DNA from 3 places in the Streptomyces sp. NPDC107521 genome. Region 3 is predicted to be linked to each of the others. Evidence: riboswitches for the same ligand, from Rfam matches in the RefSeq annotation. Region 3 holds a riboswitch; each other region holds the start of a gene.
What was found. A riboswitch is a leader RNA that binds a small molecule or an ion and turns the genes downstream of it on or off. The one in region 3 is predicted to bind cyclic di-AMP.

Region 1 (7,032 bases), on a different contig from region 3:
GGGCCGCCGAGATCACCTCGCGCAGGTTGTGCGGCGGCATGTTGGTGGCCATGCCGACGGCGATCCCCGAGGCGCCGTTGACCAGCAGGTTCGGGAAGGCGGCGGGCAGGGCCACCGGCTCCTGCTCCTGGCCGTCGTAGTTGGGCGCGAAGTCGACGGTGTCCTCGTCGATGGACTCCGTCATGAGGCTGGTGGCCTCGGTCATCCGGGCCTCGGTGTACCGCATGGCCGCGGGCGGGTCGTCGTTGCCCAGCGAGCCGAAGTTGCCGTGGCCGTCGACCAGGGGGACCCGCATGGAGAACGGCTGCGCCATGCGCACCAGGGCGTCGTAGATCGACGCGTCGCCGTGCGGGTGGAGCTTGCCCATGACCTCGCCGACGACCCGGGCGCACTTGACGTAGCCGCGCTCGGGGCGCAGCCCCATCTCGTTCATCTGGTAGACGATGCGGCGGTGCACCGGCTTCAGCCCGTCGCGGGCGTCCGGCAGGGCGCGGGAGTAGATGACCGAATACGCGTACTCAAGGAAGGAGCCCTGCATCTCGTCGACGACGTCGATGTCGAGGATCTTCTCCTCGTACGCGTCGTCGGGCGGCGGGGTCTTCGTACTACGGCGGGCCATCGCTGCCGGCTCCTCGCTGAAGCGTGAACGGTGATCTGACGCGGTCCATTGTGGACCGAGGCACTGACGGCACCCGACAGGACCCGTCCCGGACCGACCGGTCCGGTGCCGCCCCGCAGCGTACGCCCTCGTCGTCCCCGCTCCGGCGACCGCCGGGGGGGCCGGTCCGGGGAGCGGGCGGGGAGCGGCCGGGACGGGGCGCCGCGTGCTCGCTCTCGGCGTACCGCGGCCGGGAACCCCACCGGCGGCCCGCGCGCTTGCATACAGTGGCAGGATCAGCGGAATTTCGCAGTTCCGCCCAGTGATTCCACCAATGGTTTCGCGATCGAAGGGACGTACATGCCCATGGGTCACACGGCCACAGCCCAGGCAGGCACCGGGGGCCTGACCGCGACCGAGCACCGCCTGGCGAACGGCCTGCGCGTGGTGCTCTCGGAGGACCACCTGACCCCGGTCGCCGCGGTGTGCCTCTGGTACGACGTCGGTTCCCGCCACGAGGTCAAGGGGCGTACCGGTCTGGCTCACCTCTTCGAGCACCTGATGTTCCAGGGCTCCGCCCAGGTGAAGGGCAACGGCCACTTCGAGCTGGTGCAGGGGGCCGGCGGTTCGCTCAACGGCACCACCAGCTTCGAGCGCACCAACTACTTCGAGACGATGCCCGCCCACCAGCTGGAGCTGGCGCTCTGGCTGGAGGCCGACCGGATGGGCTCCCTGCTCGCCGCGCTGGACGACGAGTCGATGGAGAACCAGCGGGACGTCGTCAAGAACGAGCGCCGCCAGCGCTACGACAACGTCCCCTACGGGACCGCCTTCGAGAAGCTGACCGCGCTGGCCTACCCGGAGGGCCACCCCTACCACCACACGCCGATCGGTTCCATGGCCGACCTGGACGCCGCCACGCTGGAGGACGCGCGCGCGTTCTTCCGCACCTACTACGCGCCGAACAACGCGGTGCTCTCCGTCGTCGGCGACATCGACCCCGGTGAGACCCTGGCCTGGATCGAGAAGTACTTCGGCTCCATCCCCTCCCACGACGGCAAGGCCGCCCCCCGGGACGGGGCCCTGCCCGACACCATGGGCGGCCAGCTCCGCGAGGTCGTGGAGGAGGAGGTGCCCGCGCGCGCCCTGATGGCGGCCTACCGCCTGCCGGAGGACGGCACCCGCGCCTGCGACGCGGCCGACCTGGCGCTGACCGTGCTGGGCGGCGGCGAGTCCTCCCGCCTCTACAACCGGCTGGTGCGCCGCGACCGCACCGCCGTCGCCGCCGGCTTCGGCCTGCTGCGGCTGGCCGGGGCGCCGTCCCTGGGCTGGCTGGACGTGAAGGCATCCGGCGACGTGGAGGTGCCGGTCATCGAGGCCGCCATCGACGAGGAGCTGGCCCGGCTCGCCGACGAGGGCCCCACCGCCGAGGAGATGGAGCGCGCCCAGGCGCAGCTCGAACGCGAGTGGCTGGACCGGCTCGGCACGGTCGCCGGCCGCGCCGACGAACTGTGCCGGTACGCGGTCCTCTTCGGTGACCCGCAGCTCGCCCTCACCGCCGTGGGGCGGGTGCTGGAGGTGACCGCCGAGGAGGTCCAGGAGGTCGCCAAGGCCAGGCTGCGGCCCGACAACCGCGCCGTGCTGGTCTACGAGCCCACGGCCCCCGGGGCCGACGGGGCGGAGCCCTCGGACGCCGACGCCGACGGTGCCACCGACGAGAACGAGGAGGCGGGCAAGTGACCCGGCAGGCCACCATGGAGTTCCACCCCCGGCCGCAGGGCGGCGCCCCCCGTCCGTGGGCGTTCCCCGCCCCCGAGCGGGGCAGCCTGGGCAACGGGCTGACGGTGCTGCGCTGCCACCGGCCCGGCCAGCGGGTCGTCGCCGTCGAGGTGCTGCTGGACGCGCCGCTGGACGCCGAGCCCGCCGGTCTGGACGGGGTAGCCACGATCATGGCGCGGGCCTTCTCCGAGGGCACCGACAAGCACTCCGCGGAGGAGTTCGCCGCCGAGCTGGAGCGCTGCGGCGCCACCCTCGACGCGCACGCCGACCACCCGGGCGTGCGGCTGAGCCTGGAGGTGCCCGCCTCCCGGCTGGCCAAGGCCCTCGGGCTGGTCGCGGACGCGCTGCGGGCGCCCGCCTTCGCGGACAGCGAGGTCGAGCGCCTCGTCCGCAACCGGCTGGACGAGATCCCGCACGAGCTGGCCAACCCGACCCGGCGCGCCGCCAAGGAGCTGTCCAAGGAGCTGTTCCCGGCCGACGCGCGCATGTCGCGCCCGCGCCAGGGCACCGAGGAGACGGTCGCCGCCATCGACTCGGCGGCCGTCCGCGCCTTCTACGAGAAGCACGTGCGCCCGGCCACCGCCACCGCCGTGGTCGTCGGCGACCTGACCGGTCTCGACCTCGACGCGCTGCTCGCCGACACCCTCGGCGCGTGGACCGGCTCGGCCGCCGCGCCGCGCCCGGTGCCGCCGGTGACCGCCGACGACCGGGGCCGCGTCGTCATCGTGCACCGTCAGGGCGCCGTCCAGACGCAGCTCCTGATCGGCCGTATCGGCGCCGACCGGCACGACCGGGTGTGGCCCGCCCAGGTGCTCGGCACCTACTGCCTGGGCGGCACCCTCACCTCCCGGCTGGACCGGGTCCTGCGGGAGGAGAAGGGCTACACCTACGGCGTCCGCGCCTTCTCCCAGGTGCTGCGCTCCGCCCCCGACGGCAGCGGCGCCGCCATGCTGGCCATCAGTGGTTCTGTGGACACCCCCAACACCGGCCCCGCCCTGGCGGACCTGTGGACGGTGCTGCGGACCCTGGCCGAGGGCGGTCTGACCGACGCCGAGCGCGATGTGGCCGTGCAGAACCTGGTGGGCGTGGCCCCGCTCAAGTACGAGACGGCGGCGGCCGTCGCGAGCACCCTGGCCGACCAGGTCGAGCAGCACCTGCCCGACGACTACCAGGCCGCCCTGTACCGCCAACTCGCGGCCACCGGCACGGTGGAGGCCACGGCGGCGGTCGTGAACGCCTTCCCGGTGGACCGCGTGGTGACGGTCCTCGTCGGGGACGCGTCCGTGATCAGGGAGCCCGTGGAGGCCCTCGGCATCGGCGAGGTCACCGTCGTGGCGGCCGAGTAGGGTCCGCCCGGCACGCGGCGGCCCCGGTGGCGGAGGCGTCACCGGGGCCGCCGTATGCCCGAATTGAGGGAATGACCACCCGTCTGCACTGTGGGATACGGCACAAAAACCAGGTTGTGTTTGAGGAGTGAAGGCGCCCCCGCTTAGCGTCGTCCCGGCTGTACGTCACGCAGTGCGCCGCATCCGCGGCACCGGACAGTCATCGCCGAGTCCCCGTACGGCGCGAGCCGGGGGAGCCGGGGACCCGTCTTCCGGCCGCCGCCCGCGGCCGGAGGGGCACACGTCCCAGGGGTGAATCGGATGCCCGCGCCCAGCGGGGGAGTCCGTAGGAGACCTTCCTGCTCCGAACCCGTCAGCTAACCCGGTAGGCGAGAGGGAAGGAAAGGAAACCGTCGCCACATGGCGTTCACGCACGCCTCCGGGAAGCACCGCCGCCCCGGCCGGATGCACCGCACCACCGCCCGTGCCGCGAGCGTCGCGGCCCTCACCGCCACCGCGGGCGGAGTCGCCGGAGCCCTCGCCGGACCGGCCGCCGCGGCCGAGACCGAGGCCGAGCAGAGCGGACTGACGCCGGTCGTCACCATCGGCGGTTCCATAGCCGACGAGATCGACGCGCAGGCCGACGCCCAGCGCGGCGCCGCCGACGACGCCGCCGCCCGGGTCGCCGCGCAGGAGATCGCCCGCGAGCGCGCCGCCGCCGCGGCCGAGGCCGCCAAGGACGCCCGCGAGGCCAGGGAGCGCGCCGCCCGCGAGGCCGAGCGCCAGCGTCTGAACACCTTCGTCTCGCCGGTCGCCGGCTCCTACGTCTCCACCGCCTACGGCTCGACCAGTTCCCTCTGGTCCTCCGGCACCCACACCGGCATCGACTTCCACGCCGGCAACGGCGCCTCGGTCCGCTCGGTCGGCGTCGGCACCGTCGTCCAGGCCGGATGGGGCGGGGCGTACGGCAACCAGGTCGTGATCCGGATGCACGACGGCACCTACACGCAGTACGGGCACCTGCTGTCCATCGGCGTCTCGGTCGGCCAGTCCGTCGAGGCGGGCCAGCAGATCGGCCTGGCCGGCGACACCGGCAACGTGACCGGCCCGCACCTGCACTTCGAGGCCCGCACCGGCACCGACTACGGCTCGGACATCAACCCCCTGGTCTACCTCCGCTCCCACGGAGTGAACCTCTGACCCCTGCGGCCGACCCCTCCGGCCCGGCCGCGGCACCCCCGGTGCCCGCCCCCGGACCCCCGAGGAACGCCGCGCGGAACCCCGGCCCGAGCGGCCGGGGTTCCGGCGTTCCCGGACATCCGGCGCCGCGCGGTACCCGGCGGAAGCCCGCCGCCCGCCGCGTCCCGTACCGGCCGTGTCCCGCGCCTGTCCCGAGCCCCGCTCCGGCTCCGGGCCCCGCACCGCCCGGCCGCCGGGCACCTCCGGACATCGGTCCGGACACCGGTCCGGACGCCGGGACACCGGGCCCGGACCGGTCCGGGACGGACGAAGGGCCCGCCCGGACACCCGGGCGGGCCCTCCGTTCCGGCCGCGGCGGACCGGAACGGGGCGGTCTCAGACCGTCTCGGGAAGCTCCTCAAGACCTTCGGCGACCAGCTTCGCCAGGCGGTCCAGCGCGGCGTCCGCGCCCTCGGCGTCGGAGGCCAGGACGACCTCCTCGCCGCCCTGGGCGCCCAGACCCAGCACCGCCAGCATGGAGGCCGCGTTGACGGGCGAGCCGTCGGCCTTGGCGATCGTGACCGGGACGCCGGTGGCCGTGGTGGCCCGGACGAAGATGGAGGCGGGGCGGGCGTGGAGACCCTCGGCCCAGCCGACGTTGACGCGGCGCTCAGCCATGTTGCTGCCCTTCAGGTGTGCAGGGTTGTCTAGACCAGTCTCACATACGGTCGAGGGTGCCCGGACGGAACCGCTTCCGGACAGACTGCCCCGCGCCGCCGCCGGGCGCGAGCCGTACTCTGGGGCCCATGCAGACCTCGTCCGACCGGCCTGAGTACCCCGCCCACTGGGAGGCCGACGTGGTGCTGCGCGACGGTGGCACCGCGCGTGTGCGCCCGATCACCGTCGATGACGCCGAGCGCCTGGTCAGCTTCTACGAGCAGGTCTCCGACGAGTCGAAGTACTACCGCTTCTTCGCGCCCTACCCGAGGCTGTCCGCCAAGGACGTGCACCGCTTCACGCACCACGACTTCGTGGACCGGGTGGGGCTCGCGGCGACCGTCGGCGGCGAGTTCATCGCCACCGTGCGCTACGACCGGATCGACGCCGCCGGGGCGCCCGCCTCCGCCCCGGCCGACGAGGCCGAGGTCGCCTTCCTCGTCCAGGACGCCCACCAGGGCCGGGGCGTGGCCTCCGCGCTGCTCGAACACATCGCCGCCGTCGCCCGCGAGCGCGGCATCCGCCGCTTCGCCGCCGAGGTCCTGCCCGCCAACACCAAGATGATCAAGGTGTTCACCGACGCCGGGTACACCCAGAAGCGCAGCTTCGAGGACGGAGTCGTCCGGCTGGAGTTCGACCTCGAACCCACCGACCGCTCCCTGGCCGTGCAGTACGCGCGCGAGCAGCGCGCCGAGGGCCGCTCGGTGCGGCGGCTCCTGCGGCCCGGCTCGGTCGCCGTCATCGGCGTCGGCCGCGCCCCCGGCGGCGTGGGCCGCAGTGTCCTGGACAACATCCGCGACGCGGGCTTCACCGGTCCCCTCCACGCCGTCAACCGGGCCTTCCCCGAGGAGCTGCGGGACCTGGACGGGGTGCCCGCGCACCGCTCCGTGCGCGGGATCGACGGGCCGGTCGACCTGGCCGTCGTCACCGTGCCCGCCGAGCAGGTGCCCGCCGTCGTCACCGAGTGCGGCGAGCACGGGGTGCAGGGGCTCGTCGTGATCTCCGCCGGGTACGCCGAGAGCGGCCCCGAGGGGCGGGAGCGGCAGCGGGCCCTGGTGCGGCTCGCCCGCAGCCACGGGATGCGGCTCATCGGCCCCAACGCCTTCGGCATCATCAACACCGACCCGGAGTTCCGCCTCAACGCCTCCCTGGCGCCCGACATGCCGCGCCCCGGCCGCATCGGCCTGTTCGCCCAGTCCGGCGCCATCGGGATCGCCCTGCTCTCCCGGCTGCACCGGCGCGGCGGCGGCGTGACCGGCGTCACGGGGGTGTCGACCTTCGTCTCCTCCGGCAACCGGGCCGACGTCTCCGGCAACGACGTGCTCCAGTACTGGTACGACGACCCCGGCACCGATGTCGCCCTGATGTACCTGGAGTCCATCGGCAACCCGCGCAAGTTCACCCGCCTCGCCCGCCGCACCGCCGCCGCCAAGC
Region 2 (7,032 bases), on a different contig from region 3:
GACCGCGAGGAGATGCGCGAGGAGCTGGGCGATGTCCTGCTCCAGGTCGTCTTCCACGCCCGGATCGCCGAGGAGCACCCCGAGGCGCCGTTCTCCGTGGACGACGTGGCGGGCACCCTCGTCGACAAGCTCGTCCACCGCCACCCCCATGTCTTCGGGGACGCGACGGCCACGACCCCCGAGGAGGTCCGGGAGCACTGGCTGCGCACCAAGGCGGTGGAGAAGCGGCGCACCTCGGTCACCGAGGGCGTGCCGATGGGCCAGCCCGCCCTGGCCCTCGCCGCCAAGCTGGCCTCCCGGGCGCGCACGGCGGGGCTGGACGTGCCGCTGCCCCGGGGCGAGGGCGTCGGCTACGAGCTGCTGTCCCTCGCCGCCCGCGCCGAGGCCGAGGGCGTCGACCCCGAGGCCGCGCTGCGCGCCGCCTCCCGCGCCTACCGCGACGCCATCCGGGGGGCCGAGGGATGACACCTCCCACGGACGGCCCGGCGGCCGACGGCCACGGGGCCGCGGCGGGCGGCTCCGGCTCCGGCTCCGGCGCGGGAGCGGGCGGCCGCGGCGCGGGGGCGGAGGACGGGGCGGGGCCCGGGGGCGCGGGGCGGGGTTCCGTACCGGCGCCCGGGCCGGAGCCCGAGCCCCGGTCCCTGACCGAGCCCCGGCCCGGTCCCGGTCCGGACGGGTGGCCGGAGTCCGGTCCCGGTCCGGACGCGGTGCCGGGGCCGGTCCCCGGGCCGGACGCGCCGGTGGAGTCCGGTCCCGTGCCGGGGTCCGGATGCCCGGTGACGGGTGGTGGCGCGGGCGCGCACGGAGCCGATGGTCCCGGAGCCGGAGCCGGAGCCGGAGCAGGGCCAGCCGCGGCGGGCGGCACCGGCACCGGCGCCGATACCGGTGCCGATGCCACCGGTCCCGTTCCCGCCCTGTTCAGCCGGGAGTTCGCCACCGACCCGTATCCGGCCTACGCCTGGCTGCGGAAGCACGCGCCCGTGCACCGGACCGAGCTGCCCAGCGGGGTGGAGGCCTGGCTGGTCTCCCGGTACGCGGACGCACGGCAGGCCCTCGCCGACCCCCGGCTGTCCAAGAACCCGGCCCACCACGACGAGCCCGCGCACGCCCGGGGCAGGACGGGCATCCCCGGTGAGCGCAAGGCCGAGCTGATGACGCACCTGCTGAACATCGACCCGCCGGACCACACCCGGCTGCGGCGGCTGGTCAGCACGGCGTTCACCCCGCGCCGCGTCGCGGAGTTCGCCCCCCGGGTGCGGGAGCTGGCCGACGGGCTCGTCGACCGGTTCGCCGGGACCGGCTCCGCCGACGTCATCCACGAGTTCGCCTTCCCCCTGCCCATCCACGCCATCTGCGACCTGCTCGGCGTCCCCCGCGAGGACCAGGACGACTTCCGGGACTGGGCGGGCATGATGATCCGCCACGGCGGCGGACCGCGCGGCGGTGTGGCCCGGTCGGTGAAGAAGATGCGCGGCTACCTCGCCGACCTGATCCACCGCAAGCGCGCCGCCCTGCCGGCCGGGCCGGTGCCGGGGGAGGACCTGATCTCCGGTCTGATCCGCGCCTCCGACCACGGTGAGCACCTCACCGAGAACGAGGCGGCGGCGATGGCCTTCATCCTGCTCTTCGCGGGCTTCGAGACCACCGTCAACCTGATCGGGAACGGCACCTACGCCCTGCTCACCCACCCCGGCCAGCGCGACCTCCTCCAGTCCTCGCTGGCCGTCGGGGACCACGCCCCGCTGGAGACGGGGGTGGAGGAGCTGTTGCGCTACGACGGCCCGGTGGAGCTGGCCACCTGGCGGTTCGCCACCCGCCCGCTGAGCCTCGGCGGACAGGACATCGCCGCCGGTGATCCGGTGCTGGTCGTCCTGGCCGCCGCCGACCGGGACCCGGAGCGGTTCGCGGACCCGGACACCCTGGACCTGACCCGTCGTGACAACCAGCACCTCGGGTACGGGCACGGCATCCACTACTGCCTCGGCGCCCCGCTCGCCCGGCTGGAGGGCCGGACCGCGCTGGACACCCTGTTCACCCGGCTCCCGGACCTGGAGCTGGCAGCGGACCCGGACGAACTGCGGTGGCGCGGCGGGCTCATCATGCGCGGACTGCGCACCCTGCCGGTGTCGTTCACCCCCGTCGGGCGGGCCGGGGACAACACCCCGCCCGCGCCGGAAAAGTGACAGCTGTTCAACTTTGTGATCCTCATGTGATCTGTGCGGCATGAACTTGTGACAAGTGATTGACTGCCTATACGTTCACGGATCAATGTGCGGCGGCAGAGCCGTTGTTCCGCCGCGCGCCCCTCGCTGTCTCGCGAAAGGTAGTCGCATGCTTTCCGGGAACGGTCGTCACCGTCGCCCCCGCCAGGCCCCGGCCCTCGTCGTCGCGGCCGGAGTGACCGGCTCCGCCATCGCCCTCCCGCTGCTCGGCGCCACCGGCGCCCACGCGGCCGACGGCGCGAACTGGGACCGGGTCGCGGAGTGCGAGACCGGCGGCGCATGGAGCCAGAACGGCGGCAACGGGTACTACGGCGGTCTCCAGCTCTCCCAGGAGGACTGGGAGGGCTACGGCGGTACGCAGTACGCGCCCAGCCCCGACCAGGCCAGCCGCGCCCAGCAGATCAGAGTGGCCGAGAAGCTGCTCGCGGACCGGGGCGTCGCCGCCTGGCCGACCTGCGGCCCGCAGGCGGGCCTCGGCAAGGGCGGGTCCTCGGAGGAGGGGACGGACAAGGACGGGAAGTCCCGGGGCGAGTCCCGGGACGAGGGCGGGTCCCAGGATTCGGACGCCTCCGGGGCGGACCGTGCGGAGGACGCCGGCTCCGACGCCTCCGCCGACCCCGGCTCCTCCGCCTCTCCCGGCGCCTCCGACACGCCCGGGTCGTCCGGGCGGTCCGGCGGGAAGGACCCGGCGCCGTCCGGGCGGGAGAGCGGGTCGCCCTCCCCGTCGGCGGCCTCTGACGGGACGTCGGCCGATGACCGGGACGAAACGCCTGATTCCGGCGCCTCGTCCGATCCCGGGGCGGCGCGGGACTCCGCGTCCGGCGCCGGCGGCTCCGAAGGCACCGGCGCCTCCGAGGGGACGGACGACCGCGGGTCGAATGCGGTCGAGTCCGGTGAATCGGACAAGTCCGGCTCCGGTGGGGGTGCTTCGGGCTCCGCCGGTGAGGAGGCGGCCGGCGGTGGGCGGCACCGCGGCGGCAGCGCCGACGAGGGCGCGGCGGACGGCCGCGCCGACGGCTCCTCCGGCCGTCACGCCTCGCGCGGCGGGAGCGCCGCCCGGGACGCCGTGGACGGCTCCTACACCGTCCGTCCGGGCGACAGTCTGTGGGGCATCGCGGACTCCCTCGGGGTCGACGGCGGATGGTCCTCCCTCTATGAGGAGAACAAGGACGTCGTGGGCGCCGACCCGGACTACATCCTGCCCGGTCAGGAGCTTGCCGTCGGCGGTGAATCGGAGCCCGGGCAGGGCTAGTTCACGTCATGGTTCGCGGCTGTATGTCCGTTTTGGATCTCGTGAGATATAGGTCTCATAAGCCGTGATCGTCTTTGAAAATCCGCGGAGCGCGTGGCTACGGTCAGGGTCGCTCGCCATCGCGGGCCCCGGTTGCCGCAACGCCGAATCCTGCCAGCGGCCCTCCGGGAACAGTCGTCGCGTCAAGCGCCGCAGGCAGGAGCGGGGGACCCAAGGTAAGTCGCCGCACCGGGCAGTTGAGCCGGAGCGGCTAGGGGTGGAGCCGAGTTCCGTGAGGAACCCGGCCGGGCAACTCAACCGGCCCGAACCCGACAGCTCACCTCGCAGGCGTCGGTGAGGGGATCAACCATGCTGTTTTCCGGCAAGGGCAAGCACCGTCGCCCGTCCAAGGCCACCCGCGTCATCGCCGTCGCCGGCGTCACCGGCGCCGCTGTCGCCGCCCCGCTGATGGCGGCCGGCAACGCCTCCGCCGCCACCGCCGCCGAGTGGGACGCCGTCGCCCGCTGCGAGTCCGGCGGCAACTGGTCCATCAACACCGGCAACGGCTACTACGGCGGTCTGCAGTTCTCCGCCTCCACCTGGGCCGCCTACGGCGGTACGCAGTACGCCGCCACCGCCAACCAGGCGAGCAAGGCGCAGCAGATAGAGATCGCCGAGAAGGTGCTCGCGGGCCAGGGCAAGGGCGCCTGGCCGGTCTGCGGTGTCGGCCTGTCCCGTGCCGCGTACACCGGCGGCGGCTCCACCGCCCCGCAGAGCCAGGGCGGCTCCTCGCAGAGCACCCAGCAGCAGGGCACCGGCTCCTCGCAGAACACCCAGAAGCAGAGCACCCAGAAGCAGAGCACCGGCACCTCCCAGAGCGCCCCGCAGCGCTCCCAGGGCACCTCGGACCGCTCCGCCGAGCAGAGGTCGACCCGCTCCGCCGAGCGTCCGGCCGCCAAGAAGACCGTCACCACCCCGACCGGCAAGAAGGTCAAGAAGGGCGACGGCGAGTACCGGGTCGTCGCGGGCGACACCCTCAGCTCCATCGCCGCCGACCACGGCGTCAAGGGCGGCTGGGCGAAGCTCTTCAAGCTCAACGGCGACATCGTCGAGGACGCCGACCTGATCTACCCGGGCCAGCAGCTCCACCTCAAGTAGGCCGCCGCTCCCCCCGGCCCCCGCCCCGGTGCGTGTTCCCCCGTACGCACCGGGGCGGGTTTTTTCGCGCCCGCGCGCCGGGCCGGGACCCCGCCCCGCGCCCCGTCCGGCCCGCGCCCCGGTTTCCCCGAACCGTTTTGTTCCGTTCGGAAACAATTTCCCGCCGGTTCTGTCCACGGGGTGGGCCGAAGGCCGACCGATCGCCCGGAGCCGGTTAGGCTCATCCCGCAGAGCAACACGGAACGGACCGCCAAGCCATCGCGGCCCGGCCGCCCGCGTCACACCCCAAGAAGGAGATGCTCGTGCCGTCCATCGACGTCGTCGTAGCCCGGGAAATCCTGGACTCCCGAGGCAACCCCACGGTCGAGGTCGAGGTCGGCCTCGACGACGGCAGCACGGGTCGTGCCGCCGTGCCGTCCGGCGCCTCCACCGGCGCCTTCGAGGCCATCGAGCTGCGCGACGGGGACCCCGGCCGCTACCTGGGCAAGGGCGTCGAGAAGGCCGTGCTCGCGGTCATCGAGCAGATCGGCCCGGAGCTGGTCGGCTACGACGCCACCGAGCAGCGCCTGATCGACCAGGCCATGTTCGACCTGGACGCCACCGACAACAAGGGCTCGCTCGGCGCCAACGCCATCCTCGGCGTCTCCCTCGCCGTCGCCCACGCCGCCTCCGAGGCCAGCGACCTGCCCCTGTTCCGCTACCTGGGCGGACCCAACGCGCACCTGCTGCCGGTGCCGATGATGAACATCCTGAACGGCGGCTCGCACGCCGACTCCAACGTGGACATCCAGGAGTTCATGATCGCGCCGATCGGCGCGGAGTCCTTCTCCGAGGCGCTGCGCTGGGGCACCGAGGTCTACCACACCCTCAAGAAGGTCCTGAAGAAGAAGGGCCTGGCCACCGGTCTCGGCGACGAGGGCGGCTTCGCCCCGAACCTGGGCTCCAACCGCGAGGCCCTCGACCTCATCCTGGAGGCCGTCAAGGAGGCCGGCTACATCCCGGGCGAGCAGATCGCGCTCGCGCTGGACGTCGCCGCGTCCGAGTTCTACAAGGACGGCTCCTACACCTTCGAGGGCAAGGAGCGCACCGCCGCCGAGATGACCGAGTACTACGCGGAGCTCGTCGACGCGTACCCGCTCGTGTCCATCGAGGACCCGCTGTTCGAGGACGACTGGGAGGGCTGGAAGACCATCACCGACAAGCTCGGTGACCAGGTCCAGCTCGTCGGTGACGACCTGTTCGTCACCAACCCCGAGCGTCTGGCGCGCGGTATCGACGAGGGCATCGCCAACGCCCTGCTGGTGAAGGTCAACCAGATCGGTTCGCTGACCGAGACCCTGGACGCCGTGGAGCTGGCCCAGCGCAACGGCTTCAAGTGCATGATGTCCCACCGCTCCGGCGAGACCGAGGACGTCACCATCGCCGACCTGGCCGTCGCCACCAACTGCGGCCAGATCAAGACCGGCGCCCCGGCCCGCTCCGAGCGCGTCGCCAAGTACAACCAGCTCCTGCGCATCGAGGAGATCCTCGACGACGCCGCCGTCTACGCGGGCCGCAGCGCCTTCCCGAGGTTCCGCACCGCCAACGACTGAGCGCCGCGGGAGACGAAGCCCGCGCGCCCACCGGAAGCGTCGTACGTACGTCCCCGTACTCGGTCCCGTACCGTGTGCGGGGACGTACGCACGTATGAGGACGCACGAACGCGGAGGCGGGCACATGGCGGTGAAGGACCGGGACCGTTTCTCCACCGCGACCAGGATCCGGCTGATCGGCGAGCAGACGGCGGCCCGGGTCTACCGTTCGCAGACCCGGCGCCAGGACCGCCGCTCCCGGCTGACCGGCCGCGCGGCCCTGCTGGCGATGGTGCTCTGCTCGCTCGTCGTGGCCCTCGCCTACCCGATACGGCAGTACGTCGCCCAGCGCGCCGAGATCGCGGACCTGCGCACCCAGCAGCGCGAGACCCGGCAACGGGTCGAGGACCTGCGCGACCTCAAGGCGCGCTGGCAGGACGACGCCTACGCCGAGCAGCAGATCCGGCTGCGGCTGCACTACGTGATGCCGGGGGAGACGGGCTTCGTCGTCGTCGACCCGGGCGCGGTCCGGCCGTCCCGCGGCGGCCTCGGATCGGGCGCCCGCCCCTGGTACCGCAACGTCTGGGACGGCGTCGACAAGGCCGACGCCGCCGGCCGGCCGTGAACCGGCCGTGCCGGCGGTGACTCAACAGGAAGACCAGCGGAAGACAGTCATGCAGAATCCCCCGCCGACCACCGAGCGCACCGCGCCCACCGACGAGGACGTCGAGGCGTTCCGGCAGCAGCTCGGACGCCCCCCGCGCGGACTGCGCGCCATCGCGCACCGCTGCCCCTGCGGCCGGCCGGACGTCGTGGAGACGGCGCCGCGGCTGCCCGACGGCACGCCCTT
Region 3 (7,032 bases):
GAGCCGCCCCGGTCCCCAGGGGGCGCGCCCCTCGCGCCGCCGGCACGGGCGGACGATCCCCCGTGACCCGTACGGCGGTTGACCCACCCCGGCCCGCCACTCCGGCCCTACGGCCCCTACGGCCCCTACGGCGAGCGTGTCCCGTCCTGCGGCCTCCGCCGCGTCCGGCTCCGCCCGGCACCCTGACCGGTCCCGGGTTCAGCCCGCGCGGTGGACCACCGCGTCGCACAGCTCCACCAGCGCGGCCTTGGCCTGGCACTCCACCAGCGGGGCCAGCGCCGCCCGCGCCTCCTCGGCGTAGCGGACGGTGTCCCGGCGGGCCTGTTCGAGGGCGGGATGGGCGCGCAGCAGGCGCAGCGCCTCGGCGTGCCGGCCGTCGTCGGTCAGGTCGGAGTCCAGCAGCTCGCACAGCTCCCGGTCCTCGGCCAGCCCCAGCCGCTCGGCCCGCTCGCGCAGCCGCAGCACCGGCAGCGTGGGGATGCCCTCGCGCAGGTCGGTGCCGGGGGTCTTGCCGGACTCGCGGGAGTCGGAGGCGATGTCCAGGACGTCGTCGGCGAGCTGGAAGGCGACGCCGAGCCGCTCCCCGTACTGGGTGAGCACGTCGACGACCGTCTCGTCGGCGCCCGACACCATCGCGCCGAACCGGCAGGAGACGGCCACCAGCGAGCCCGTCTTGCCGCCGAGCACGTCGAGGTAGTGGTCGACCGGGTCCCGCCCGTCCTGCGGTCCCGCCGTCTCCAGGATCTGGCCGGTGACCAGCCGCTCGAAGGCGAGGGCCTGCACCCGGACCGCCTCCGGCCCGAGGTCGGCGAGGATCTGGGAGGCACGGGCGAACAGGAAGTCGCCGGTGAGGACCGCGACCGAGTTGTCCCAGCGGGTGTTGGCGCTGGCCACCCCGCGCCGCACGGCGGCCTCGTCCATCACGTCGTCGTGGTAGAGCGTGGCGAGGTGGGTCAGCTCCACGACCACGGCCGAGGGCACGACGCCGGGGGCGTAGGGGTCGCCGAACTGGGCGGCGAGCATGACGAGCAGCGGTCGGAACCGCTTGCCGCCGGCCCGCACGAGGTGCTGGGCGGCTTCCGTGATGAACGGGACCTCACTCTTGGTTGCCTCAAGCAACCCTTCCTCGACGGCCGCCAGCCCGGTCTGGACATCGGCTTCCAGAGCCTGGTCCCGCACGCTCAGCCCGAACGGCCCGACGACGGTCACGAGGGGTCTCCTGTCTGCTGCTGTCTATCTGGTTTGTCGATAGGTCGCTGCCACCACTCAAGTCAGCGTATCCGGTCATGTTTCGATCACCGCTAGCGCCCACCGCAAGACACCGGTCCGTAGGGGATCGCGCACGGTATGTTTTTGATCAAGTGATATCGGCAAATGTCGCCCGCCATGACCGGACATCCGGGGCGCGGCCCGGCGCGCGGCGCACCCCGGGCCGCCACCGAAGATCCCATCACCCCACCCAACGGCGCGCACCGCCAGAACGTCACCCGCCCGGCACGCCCCCCGTCCCGCCGGAGCGGCCGCACACCGGGGGCGCCCCCAACCGGAGCCGATTAATTCACAGTTGGACTGAATGCCCGATTTGCCACCCTTGGCCGCCTCCGTGAGTTGGCTCACTCCACCGCACCGTCCACCGCCGCCGGGCCCCCGCGCCCCGCCCGGCGGGGGCCCGTTGCCCCGTAGGCCAGTTGGCCGGTCGCGACCGCAAAGGATCAAGCACCCCAAACCGTACCGATCAAGGTCAACAGGTACGTCGGGTGATTCCCGCACTTGTTCCCGACATGTGCTCTCGCATACGTTCCCGGCCTGTCGGGCGGACGCCGAATCCTGCCACCGCCGGACCGACAGTCATCCATTCGACACACTCGCGGGCAGGAGCGGGGGACCCAAGGTAAGTCGCCGCACCGGACCCACCGGAACGGCTAGGGGTGAAGCCGCGCCCGTCAGGGCACGGCCGGGCACCTCCCCGCCCGAACCCGACAGCTCACCTCGCAGGCGTCAGGAGAGGGATCACCCATGCCTGCCATCGGTCAGCACCGTCCTGCCCGCACCGCCCGCCTGGCCCGCCGGATCGCCGTCGCCGGAACCGGCGCCGCCGTGCTCGCCCTGCCGCTCCTCGGCGCCACCGGCGCCTCGGCCGCCACGACCACCACCGCCGCCGCCTCGACGGCCTACCCGGACACCCTCGACGGCTGGATCCGGCAGTCCCTCGCGATCATGGCGCAGCAGGGCATCCCCGGTTCCTACGACGGCATCCACCGCAACGTGATGCGCGAGTCGTCCGGCAACCCGTACGCCATCAACAACTGGGACGTCAACGCCGTCAACGGCACCCCGTCCAAGGGCCTGCTCCAGGTGATCGACCCGACCTTCCGCGCCTACCACGTGGCCGGCACCTCCTGGGACCCCTACGACCCGGTCGCCAACATCACCGCCGCCTGCAACTACGCGGCCGACCGGTACGGCTCGATCGACAACGTCTTCAGCGCGTACTGATCCGGCGCCCCGCGCCCCGTCCGCCCCGGCGGACGGCCCCGAAGATCCGGTCGAGGACGACGGCGACGCCGTCGTCCTCGTTCGTCAGGGTGACCTCGTCGGCCACCGCCCTCAGTTCGGGGTGCGCGCCCGCCATGGCGACGCCGTGGCCCGCCCAGCGGAACATCGGGACGTCGTTGGGCATGTCCCCGAAGGCGATGGTCCGCTCCCCGTCCACCCCCAGCCGCCCGGCGGCCAGCGCCAGCCCGGTCGCCTTGGTCACGCCGGGCGGCTGGAGCTCCACCGTGCCCGGCCCCGACACCACCACCGTCACCAGCGGGCCCACCGCCGCACGGGCCGCCGCCGCCAGCGCGTCGTCGGACAGCCCGGGGTGGCGCAGCAGCACCTTGCTGACCGGCGTCCGCCACAGCTCCTCGCGCCGCCCCACCCGCCGGGCCGGCAACGTGGGGTGCGGCATCACGAAGCCCGGCTCGACGAGCGTCTCCCCGTCCGTGCCGTCCTGGTCGACGGCCGCGTGCACCGGCCCGGTCTCCGCCTCGATCTTGCCGAGCGCGGCCTCCGCCGTCTCCCGGTCCAGGGCGAGGGACCAGAGCATCCGGCGCGCCCCCGCGTCGTAGACCTGCGCGCCCTGTCCGCACACCGCGAGCCCCGTCGCGCCCAGCTCCGCCAGCAGCGGCCGTACCCGGGGCACCGGCCGTCCGGTCACCACCAGGTGCCGCGCGCCCGCCCGCTCCGCCCGGCCGAGCGCCGCCCGCGTCCGCGCCGAGAGGGTGTCGTCGCCGCGGAGCAGGGTGCCGTCGAGGTCGGTGGCGACGAGTGCGTACGCGGGACGGCCCATGGGCCCGAGCATACGGACGGCGCCCCGCGCCGGCTCCCCCTCCGCCGTACGGGCGGGAAAACACCCGCCACGGGGCCGGTTCCCGCCGCCCGCCCGGACCGCCGGGCAGGGGCACCGCGGCCGGTGCCCCTGCCCAAGACCGGTGTCCCCGCCGTAACGTGTGGCCCGGCCGCGGATCACGCGGCCGACCGGCGCACACGGCGCGGCTGACGCGCATGGCGAGCACGAAAGCGAGGCGGCGAACCCGATGCCCCCCTTCGACCTCCCCGAGGGCGACCCCTTCGGTCCTCACAACCTTCCCTACGGCGTGTTCTCGATCCCCGGCACGCGGGACCGGACGGTGGGCGTCCGGCTCGGTGACCACGTCCTCGACGCCGGCGCGGCGGCCCGGGCCCTCGGCTCCCCGTACGCCTCCCTGCTCGACCGGCCGACCCTGAACCCGCTGCTGGCCGCGGGCCGCACCGCCTGGTCCGACGTACGGCGCGCGGTGACCGCCTGGCTGACGGTGCCCTCCCACCGCGAGACCGTGGAGCCGCTGTTCCACCCGCTGTCCTCGGTGACCCTGCACCTCCCCTTCGAGGTGGCCGACTACGTCGACTTCTACGCCTCCGAGAACCATGCCCACAACGTCGGCCGGATCTTCCGCCCCGGCTCCGACCCCCTCACCCCGAACTGGAAGCACCTCCCGATCGGCTACCACGGCCGCTCCGGCACCGTCGTGGTCTCCGGCACGGACGTCGTGCGGCCCTCCGGCCAGCGCAAGGCGCCCGCCGACGCCGCGCCGGTCTTCGGCCCGTCCGTGCGCCTCGACATCGAGGCCGAGGTCGGCTTCGTGGTCGGCGTGCCCTCCGACATGGGGCACCCGGTGCCGCTCACCGGCTTCCGCGAGCACGTCTTCGGGCTGTGCCTGCTCAACGACTGGTCCGCGCGCGACATCCAGGCATGGGAGTACGTGCCCCTGGGCCCGTTCCTCGGCAAGTCGTTCACCACCTCGGTGTCCGCCTGGATCACTCCGCTGGAGGCCCTGGAGGAGGCCCGGGTCGCGCCGCCCGCGCGCACCCACGAACTGCTGCCCTACCTGGACGACACCGACCCCGAGCGGATCGAGCCCGGCGGCTACGACCTGCGGATCTCCGTCGCCCTCAACGGGCACGTGATCTCCGAGCCGCCGTTCTCCGGCATGTACTGGACCGCCGCCCAGCAACTGGCCCACATGACCGTCAACGGCGCCTCCCTGCGCACCGGCGACCTCTACGGCTCCGGCACGGTGAGCGGTCCCGCCGAGGGCGAGCGCGGCTCCCTGCTGGAGCTGACCTGGAACGGCGGCGAACCGCTCGAACTGCCCGACGGCAAGCGGACCTTCCTGGAGGACGGCGACGTGGTGACCCTGACGGCCTGGGCCCCGGGCCCCGACGGCACCCGCGTCGGCCTGGGCGAGGTCACCGGCCGCGTGGTCGCGGCGTAGCTCCCCGCCGGGCACGGGCCGCGGCGCCGACGGTGCCTCGCCGCCCGCCGGCCCCGGGCGGCGGGCGGCACGGTGCCCCGTCCGACGGCCACGGGGGCGGGCGGGTCCGCCGCCGGACCGGTCGCGCGGGACCCGGCCCGGGGAACGGTCGCCACCGGACCCCGTACCGCGCGATCCGTGAACACCTGAGACCGAAGTGTTCACCGATTCCGACGGACACCGGCCCCCGTGACTGCCGCGCCGTGAGCCGTGAGCTTGGCGCCGGGCGCCCGGCTCACGGCTCACGGCCCCGTTCCGGTGGGTCCGGCGGGTGCGTGGCCGGATCGACAGGCGTTCTCCCCTGCCGCCGCACCCCCGTCACCGGCATACTGGCGCCGGGCGGTGCGCACCGCGCGCCCCGCCCGGCCGCCGGAACACCACACCCCCGGGGCCCCGGGAACCCGGCCCACCGGACCACCTCCGGCCCCACCGGCACCCCACGACGCCCGCACCCCGGCACTCCGCATCCCGCACCCCTCAGCACCCCCTCTCCGCGCCGCCCGCACCGTCGGGCGCACCTCCCCGAGCCGCCCCTTCCGACCAGGATTCGGAGCCCGTGGCATGACCGTCTGCCTGCTCCTGCTCTTCACCGTCGGCGTCACCGCCGCCGTGCCGGTGCCGCGTGCGCTGACCCGGTCCCGGTGGCCCGAGCGGGACCCCGTGGTCGGGCTGTGGGTGTGGCAGTGCCTGGTCGCCACCGTGCTGCTGTGCTGCCTGACCTCGCTCGCCCTCGGTGCCGCCGCCGTCTTCGGCACCGTCCGCGCCCAGCTCTTCGCGCCCGCGCCGCCCGCCGTGACCGCCGCCTACAACCTCTCCGCCGGCCCGGTCTGGGCGGCGGTGATCACCCTGCTGCTGGCCGCGGGCGCGGCCTGGACGACCGCCGTGCTCGCCAGGGAACTGGCCGAGGCCCGCCGTCGGCGCCTCCGCTCCCGGGCCCATCTGCGCGAACGCGCCCCGGACCTCCCGGCCGGCCTGCCCGCCGCCCGCGGGCCCCTGCTGGTGCTGGAGGACGAGTACCCGGACGCCTGGTGGATGCCCGGCAGCCCGCCCCAGCTCATCGTCACCACCGGTGCCCTGCGGCGCCTCACCCACCACCAGCTCGACGCCGTCCTCACCCATGAGCGCGGCCACGCCCGCGCCCACCACGACTGGCTGCTGCACCTGTCCACCGCGCTGGCGACCGGCTTCCCCCGGATCCCGGTCTTCGCCCACTTCTGCGACCAGACCCACCGCCTGGTGGAACTCGCCGCCGACGACGCCGCCTCCCGCCGCTGCGGCCATCTCACCACCGCGCTGGCCCTGATCGAGCTGAACCAGCACCGCGGCGTCCTGTCCTGCGCCTCCAGCCACCGCCTGCTGGGCGAGCGGGTCGACCGCCTGTTGGAACCCCGGCCCCGTCTCGGCCGCCGCCGCCGCGCCCTGGCCACCACCACGGCCGCCCTGGTGCCCCTCGTCCCCCTCCTCATCACCTTCGCGCCGGGACTCACCGCCCTGGCATGACCCGCACCCCCGGGCCGTCCGGAACACCGGCCCCGGACGACGGCGGCCCGGGGGACGGCGCCCCGGGGGCGGCGGCTCCTTAGGATCGCCCGGTCCCCCGCCCCGGCCCTCGGCCGGTCACTCCCAGTCGGTCACTCCCAGTCGGTCACTCCCCGCCGGTCACTCCCAATCGGGAAACGGCTCCGGCTCCTCCTCGGGCCAGTAGTCGTCCGGGGCGTCCACGGCGGCGGCCGTCCGCGGCCCGTCCGGAGCGGAACCGCTCCCCCGAGCCGGAACCGGGGCCGGGTCCGGGGCGCGAGTCGAAGAGGAGACCTGAGCCGAGGAGGAGGCCGGGACCGGGGAGGAGGCCGACGCCGGAGCCGGGGCGTCCGGCGCACCGTCGGCCAGGCCGGCGAGCACCGCCACCACCCCTTCCCCATAGGTGGCCAGCTTCTTCTCGCCGACGCCGGTGACCCCGGCGAGCTGCCCGACCGAGGTCGGCCAGACGGTGGCGATCTCCCGCAGCGTCGCGTCATGGAAGATCACATAGGCCGGAACGCCCTGCTCACGGGCCTGCTCCGCCCGCCAGGCACGCAGCGCCTCGAACGCGGGCAGCAGTGCCTCGGGCAGCTCGACCGCCGCCGCCCTGGGCTTGCGCTCGCCGCGGGCGCCGGTGCCCCGGGCCGTCGTCGGCTTCTTGGGCTCCTTGCGCAGC

Region 1: linked by a shared signal. The riboswitch ahead of ACZ7LB_RS14370 (M23 family metallopeptidase) and the one ahead of ACZ7LB_RS24100 (transglycosylase SLT domain-containing protein) in region 3 are both predicted to bind cyclic di-AMP.
Region 2: linked by a shared signal. The riboswitch ahead of ACZ7LB_RS25310 (transglycosylase family protein) and the one ahead of ACZ7LB_RS24100 (transglycosylase SLT domain-containing protein) in region 3 are both predicted to bind cyclic di-AMP.

Annotation. Positions count from the first base shown of each region.
Region 1 is NZ_JBVKAT010000008.1:54,682-61,713, reverse strand. Features, by position in the region: gene ACZ7LB_RS14385 (DNA gyrase/topoisomerase IV subunit A) at 1-619, opposite strand, end outside; gene ACZ7LB_RS14380 (M16 family metallopeptidase) at 959-2,338, shown strand; gene ACZ7LB_RS14375 (M16 family metallopeptidase) at 2,335-3,723, shown strand; cyclic di-AMP (ydaO/yuaA leader) riboswitch at 3,917-4,109, shown strand; gene ACZ7LB_RS14370 (M23 family metallopeptidase) at 4,123-4,902, shown strand; gene ACZ7LB_RS14365 (HPr family phosphocarrier protein) at 5,278-5,559, opposite strand; gene ACZ7LB_RS14360 (bifunctional acetate--CoA ligase family protein/GNAT family N-acetyltransferase) at 5,688-7,032, shown strand, end outside.
Region 2 is NZ_JBVKAT010000019.1:132,644-139,675, forward strand. Features, by position in the region: gene ACZ7LB_RS25295 (nucleoside triphosphate pyrophosphohydrolase) at 1-465, shown strand, start outside; gene ACZ7LB_RS25300 (cytochrome P450 family protein) at 915-2,183, shown strand; gene ACZ7LB_RS25305 (transglycosylase family protein) at 2,332-3,474, shown strand; cyclic di-AMP (ydaO/yuaA leader) riboswitch at 3,652-3,819, shown strand; gene ACZ7LB_RS25310 (transglycosylase family protein) at 3,823-4,611, shown strand; gene eno (phosphopyruvate hydratase) at 4,914-6,203, shown strand; gene ACZ7LB_RS25320 (FtsB family cell division protein) at 6,328-6,807, shown strand; gene ACZ7LB_RS25325 (DUF501 domain-containing protein) at 6,857-7,032, shown strand, end outside.
Region 3 is NZ_JBVKAT010000018.1:4,860-11,891, forward strand. Features, by position in the region: gene ACZ7LB_RS24095 (polyprenyl synthetase family protein) at 199-1,209, opposite strand; cyclic di-AMP (ydaO/yuaA leader) riboswitch at 1,848-2,013, shown strand; gene ACZ7LB_RS24100 (transglycosylase SLT domain-containing protein) at 2,017-2,496, shown strand; gene ACZ7LB_RS24105 (HAD family hydrolase) at 2,483-3,334, opposite strand; gene fahA (fumarylacetoacetase) at 3,582-4,799, shown strand; gene ACZ7LB_RS24115 (M56 family metallopeptidase) at 5,400-6,338, shown strand; gene recQ (DNA helicase RecQ) at 6,498-7,032, opposite strand, start outside.